Pseudosulfitobacter sp. DSM 107133: one gene and its partner. The protein of the gene in region 1 interacts with the protein of each later gene in a pairwise test. Links are inferred from orthologs where the notes say so. Each region holds a gene or a part of one and is shown on either strand. Other genes may lie near its edges.

Region 1 (3,136 bases):
ATTGTCGACCGCGCCTATATCCTGCACGAAGGCAAGGTTCTGATGTCGGGCACCCCCGCCGAGGTGGTCGAGAACCAGAATGTGCGGCGCGTTTACCTTGGCGAGAATTTCCGCGTTTCTTAGGGTCTGGACCCATTGATCTTACGTCGCCAGCGGCAATTTCGCGAAATTTCAGTGGTTTGGGTCGTGCTGCCAATAGTGGTTCTATTTGCAAGCGGCCCAAGACGCTGAAATGAAGTGAAATAGCCGCCCTGCGGGTTTGACGGATTTTCCCGCAGCCTGCGGCGCATCTGTTTGAAATAGAACCACTATTCCTGCACAGATGCTGCTTTTCAGCGGAAAAATCTGTCAAACTGACGACGTAAGATCAATGGGTCCAGACCCTAGCCGATTAAAATGACTTGTCGGCAAAACTTGACCCATCGGGCAGCGCTTTTGATTGACAGACCGGCATGTTTGAGCGCTGAATAGGGCATGGCAAAAGCGCGTAAGAAGACTGCTGTGACATCCGCCTTGAGCAATCAAGCGATGACACTGCATCTTAACGCTTTGCCTTTTCCAGAGATCCTGACCTAGGACCACGACAGGTCCCGTGTGACCTGTCGCAATCCGTCCGGATCCTTAACCGTGAGGAGAGACAATGCGGTACCAAATCAGCGGCAAACAGATCGACATCGGCTCAGCACTGCAAACACATGTCCAGACCGAACTGGGCACGGCAGTCGGAAAATACGCCGACCGCCCGACAGATGCTCAGGTGGTGTTTTCAAAGTCTGGTCACGAATTTGTCTGCGAGGCGACCGTTCACCTGTCTACGGGACTAACCGCCACGGCCAAGGCACGCGGCACGGAAATCTATGCCGCTTTTGAAGCCTGCTGTGAAAAAATGGAAAAACAATTGCGGCGTTACAAGCGGCGATTGAAAGACCACCACAAGGATCGACCCGAGCCGGTTGAACTCTTCGGCGCTTCCTCTTATATCCTCGCCTCCGAGGCCGATGAAACCGTGCCTGAACCGGATTCGCTGCAACCGATGATCGTGGCGGAGATGGAAACCAAGATTCAATCGCTGAGTGTCGGCGAGGCCGTGATGCAAATGGAACTGGCAGGTGCGCCGGTTCTTGTGTTTCGGAAAGAAGGACAGGATGGTTTGAACGTCGTGTATCGTCGCGAAGACGGCAATATCGGCTGGATCGACCCATAAGGATTTAACGGCGCCGAGGCGCCAGAGCAGTGCGAGCCAGAATGGAATTTGCAAAGCTTCTGAAGCCGGAAGCCGTCAAGGTGTTAACCTCGGCCTCTAGCAAGAAACGTCTGCTGCACGAGATCTCTGATCTCGCGCACAGCGCCTATGGCTTGGATGCCGGTCAGGTGATCGAAGCGCTGATGGCCCGCGAAGCGCTGGGACCGACCGGCGTTGGCCGTGGCGTTGCGCTGCCGCATGCGCGACTGGACGGCGTGGACGAAGTCATTGGCGTTTTTGTCGTTCTGGACAAACCCATCGACTTCAGCTCGGTTGACCGCCAGCCCGTCGATATTGCCTTTGCGCTGTTTGCTCCCGAGGACGCCGGCGTCGAACACCTCAAGGCGCTGGCGCTGGTGTCACGCACCCTGCGCGACACATCTATCTGCACCAAACTGCGCGCCAACCATGACGCCGGCACGCTGTATACCATCCTGTCAGAAGGACAGTCGGCCCAAGCGGCCTGATTACGCCCAGCGCGAAAAGCCGAACATCATGTAATCCCGCTGATAGACGTCCGAAACCAGCGATTCGATGCTGTCGTCGTAGATGTCTTTCAGCGTGAACGGACCGGGGTCCGACACCGGCGGCAACGCGGGCACGGTCTGCACCCCGATCTGTGCTGCCAGTTGCCCCAGCTCTTCCTCCAGATTTTCCTCGCGGATCATCCGGTCAGGCAGCACGAAGTCACCAAACCCCTGCACGGCCTGCGACTGGGTACACCATGCCGCATCAACCCGAATGGCTGTCTGACCTGACAGGTTGCCCTTGAGAAAGGTCAGGAAAGCCGAAAACGCCCGATGGTGCGCCGCGCGGTCATAGCTGGCGTCAGGCGCCTCTTGCGGGATCGGCAGGGCATAGCGACGGATCAGCGTCTGGCGCAGTGCATCGTAACAGTCAGGCCCCGGGATCAGGATGCGATGGCAAAACGCATGGTGCGCCCGCGCCGCAGGGTGGCGCAGCACGGTAAAGCTGCGATGCCCGCGATTGCGGCGCTTCCACTGGCGCAGGCTCTTCTGGGACATCTTGCGCAGCAACTCGTCCGGGCTGACACCGTCCAACGCGGCCATCCAGGCGTATATCTGGTCTTCGGGGCCGCTGCGCATGGGCAGGTACAGCAACGGCGCCTTGGCCGCCGCCACATAGGTCGGGATCACCGCCCCGCGGCGCGGCTCAAAGTTGGGCGTGCGGGTCAGGTTAAAGCGGTCTAAACCGTTCAACGCCTCTGCCATCTCTTCGGCATTGATCACTTTTTCGGTGATCGGGCTGGGGTTCTGCTTTTTCAGGCTCTTGTCCAAACCTTCCAGCCGGCTTTCCACCCCCAGATAGGCCGCCAGCCCGTTCATCACCTCGACGCTTTGCAGATCTTCATAGGCAACGTAGAACGCGGTTTGCCCCGACACTTGCAAACGGTTCATCAGCGTCACCTGAAAGCTTTGCAGCGCCTCGAGATGGGCCTCAAACTCGGCCGCATCAAAAGCGGCCGCGCCTTCCTTGCGACGTTTGACATCCGTCAGCTTCCATTGCCCCGTAGCCTGCGCGATCTTCCATGACACATAGCTGTCCACCGGATTGCGGGTCAGCACGATTTTGGCGCATCTGGGGTCGTCCATCACTGCATCGAACACACGCGGATCGTGGTCGTGGAAATACCGGAAACCACCCAAACCGTCGGTTTCCTTACGGATCACCTTGAGCAACCCCTTGGGATCGGCGTCACGCGCGGCCTGGGTCACGCCCAGAACTTCGGTGACATTCGGATAACCGATGAAATGCGGATTAAACGCCTCGCCGTGGCAGGTGATGCCATCAAAGGCGTTCAGGTTGGTTTCAAGAAAGTTCGAACCGGTGCGCATTTCGGCAAACACCACGAAATAGTCAAAGTTCTGCGGC
Region 2 (3,226 bases), 2.0 Mb from region 1 along the record:
AACATCAGCCGCACTGCCAATTTTGTCGGCATGGAACGCTCGGCGCTGCACCGCAAACTCAAAAGCCTCGGCGTGGTCACCTCGGCCAAGGCCGGTGCGCGCGTGGCCCATATGGATGACGCCGAAGACGCAGACTAGGGTCCAGACCCCAAGTCATATCTTCATCTTGCCGGATAAACTCCGGGGGAGCGCCGCAAGGCGCGGGGGCAGCGCCCCCGAAGGCGCCCTGTCAGCCCTGATTGACGATCTGGAAACTGCCGTCGCGATTGCGGATGGCGCAGGATTTGGGTGTGAGGCGGGGCAAGGTTGCCGTCGCCGCCAGCGGCGCCGCCTGTTTCACACCCTGCGGACAGGCCGGAATGCTGGCGGGGCTATAGCCACGGTCGGCCATACACTGGTTTTCAACCTTTTTGCGCAGGGCGCTGTTCACATCCACGGTATAGACTTCGCCGGGCAGGTAATAGCCGGCCGTGGTTGTGCAATTTCCCGCCGAGTCGCAGGAGCGGCGCGGCGGCACATAGGTGGGCGGCGTGCGGCGCACCTGATTGGCCACCGGCGCATCACGCAGCGCCTGCACCTGGCACGCGGTCGTATCCCGCTCAACCGTTGCGACAGGCGTGCCTGCCTTGTAATACAGCGTCAGCGGCGCACAGGCGGGCAGCGCAAGCGTCAGCAACAGGGTGGAAAGTCGGGTTCTCATATGGCAAGACTGCCGGAAATCCTTAGGGTTTACAATTGAATTGACCCGGTTTCGGCCATCTGTCATTCAGATGTTTCGGATCACTGTGGTTGCGGTTGCCAAAGGGGCAAGGAACGCATGAAGGTCATCATTTGCGGTGCAGGTCAGGTTGGCTGGCAGATCGCACGTCACCTGTCGAATGAACGCAACGATGTCACCGTGGTCGATAACGACCCCGATCTGGTGCGCCGTGCCACTGACTCGCTGGATGTGCAGGGGGTCACCGGCTATGCCAGCTACCCAAACATTCTGGACCGTGCAGGCGCGCGCGACGCCGACATGATCATCGCCGCCACCTATTCGGACGAGGTCAACATGGTCACCTGCCAGGTGGCGCATTCGGTTTTCGGCATCAACCGCAAGATCGCGCGGCTGCGCTCGCAGTCTTATCTGGATGCAATCTATTCCGACCTTTACCGGCGCGATCACATGCCGATTGATGTGGTCATCAGCCCCGAACGCGAGGTGGCTGCGGCCGCGTTGCAGCGCTTGCATACAACGGCAGCCTTTGACACCGAACGGTTCATGGATGGCAAGGCGCACCTGCTGGGCATCACCATCGAGGAAGAATGCCCGGTGGTGAACACGCCCCTGCGCCAGCTGACCGATCTGTTCTCGACCTTGCGGGCAGTGGTGGTGGGGGTGCGCCGCGACGGCACCCTGTTCACCCCCGAGGCCAAGGACCAGCTGTTTGTCGGTGACGATTGCTATGTCTTTGCCCATGTCGACGACGTGAACCGCACGATGGAAATCTTCGGCAAGAAGATGGCCAAGCAGGAACGCATCGTTCTGGTGGGGGGCGGCAATGTCGGTCTGGCTGTCGCGGCCGAACTGGAAAAACGCACCAGCCGCGTGCGCACCAAGATCATCGAGAAAAACCGCAAATGCGCCGAACGTGCCGCCGAGGCGCTTGAGCGGACCATTGTTCTGAACGGCGACGGTCTGGACGTGGCCCTGCTGCACGAGGCGGGCGTGTCGCGCGCTGATGCGATGCTGGCGGTGACGGATGACGACAAGACCAACATGCTGGCGGCCGTGCGCGCCAAGACCGAAGGCTGCCCCTATGCCATCGCGCTGATCAACGACCCGACGCTGGTGCCGATGATGGGCCCCCTGGGCATCGACGCCTATATCAACCCGCGCGCCACCACCGTGTCGTCGATCTTGCGCCACATCCGCCACGGGCGTGTGCGCTCGGTCTATTCCATCGGGGATGCCGAAGCCGAGGTGATCGAGGCCGAAGTGCTGTCGACCTCGCCGCTCGCGGGCCGCAAGATCGGCGAAATCGAGTTTCCCGAAGGGGTGCTGGTGGGCGCCGTGCGCAAGGGCGGCGAAGTGATCCGCCCGCTGTCCTCGACCCGCATCGACGAGGGCGACGTTATCGCGATTTTCAGCATGGCCAAAGATGTTCCCGAGGTGGAGCGGCTGATGCAAGTGTCCATCGACTTTTTCTGATATGGAGCGCACGGCCAGCCTTCAGGACCGCGTCTTGCAGCTGCCGCTGTTCCTGCTGATGTTCGGGGTGGCATCGCTGGCGATGCTGGTGCCTGCGATCCATGGCGGGGTGATCCGCGAATTGCCGACGGCGCGGGCGTTCCTGTACTCTGCGGTGCTTGGGATCGTTCTGTTCGGCCTGATCGCTCTGGCCCATGCCGGACGTGCCCCGCGCCATGGCACGCTTGGCCCGTTGATGAGCCTTTTTGCCGCCTATACCTTTCTGCCAGCCTTTCTGGCGGTGCCTTTCTACGAAGGTCTGGGCACCACGTCGTTCCTGAACGCCTATATTGAAATGGTCAGCTCGTTCACCACCACTGGCGCGACGTTGTTCGACATGCCGGGGCGGTTGAACGATACCTTGAACCTGTGGCGCGCACAGGTCGGCTGGATGGGCGGGCTGTTGATGTGGATCGCCGCCAGCGCCATTCTTGCGCCCCTGAACCTCGGCGGTTTCGAGGTCACGGCCCGCGCCGAACCGGGCCGTTACGACGAGCGCAACATGCGTTTTCAGCATCCCGAAGGGCGGGCGCGGCTGGTCAAGGTGTCAAAGGCACTAGTGCCGATCTATGTGGGGTTGACGATCCTGTTGTGGATCTTGCTGATCGCGGGGGGCGACCGGTCGTTGGTGGCGCTGTGCCACGCCATGTCGGTGATGGCGACATCGGGGATTTCGCCCGTGGGCGGTGCATCGGGGGCAGGTTCGGGGATTGGCGGTGAAATGGTGATGGCGCTGTTCATGCTCTTCGCCCTGTCGCGCATGACCTTTTCCACCGATACCGTCACTTCGGAAAGCGGCGGCTTGCGCCATGACCCTGAATTTCGCATTGGCATCGCGCTGGTGCTGGGGGTGCCGCTGATCCTGTTCCTGCGCCATTTCATCGGTGCCATCGACATCGGCGAACAAGACCGTTTGATCGCGGCCGGGCAGGCGCTGTGGGGCAGCGTGTTCACGGTGCTGTCCTTCCTGACCACCACCGGATTTGCCAGCGC

Evidence for each region.
Region 2: the proteins of DSM107133_RS00800 (region 1) and trkA interact in binary tests that used the Escherichia coli proteins (3 or more experiments, as listed by UniProt). The link is inferred for Pseudosulfitobacter sp. DSM 107133 from one-to-one orthologs.

What each region holds. Positions count from the first base shown.
Region 1 is NZ_CP085154.1:164,845-167,980, reverse strand. The notes cover bases 163-2,977. They hold DSM107133_RS00800 (PTS sugar transporter subunit IIA), read left to right. Parts: upstream 163-1,245; coding sequence 1,246-1,710; downstream 1,711-2,977. Other genes in these bases: DSM107133_RS00795 (sulfotransferase family 2 domain-containing protein), read right to left, coding at 1,711-2,977; raiA (ribosome-associated translation inhibitor RaiA), read left to right, coding at 641-1,204. Also shown: lptB (LPS export ABC transporter ATP-binding protein), read left to right, coding at 1-123; more of DSM107133_RS00795, read right to left, coding at 2,978-3,136. UniProt on the Escherichia coli protein: Seems to have a role in regulating nitrogen assimilation.
Region 2 is NZ_CP085154.1:2,171,988-2,175,213, reverse strand. The notes cover bases 101-3,005. They hold trkA (Trk system potassium transporter TrkA), read left to right. Parts: upstream 101-817; coding sequence 818-2,194; downstream 2,195-3,005. Other genes in these bases: DSM107133_RS10685 (potassium transporter TrkG), read left to right, coding at 2,196-3,005; DSM107133_RS10695 (hypothetical protein), read right to left, coding at 230-700; DSM107133_RS10700 (sigma-54 dependent transcriptional regulator), read left to right, coding at 101-138. Also shown: more of DSM107133_RS10700, read left to right, coding at 1-100; more of DSM107133_RS10685, read left to right, coding at 3,006-3,226. UniProt on the Escherichia coli protein: Part of the constitutive potassium transport systems TrkG and TrkH. May regulate the transport activity of TrkG and TrkH systems. Binds to NAD(+) and NADH.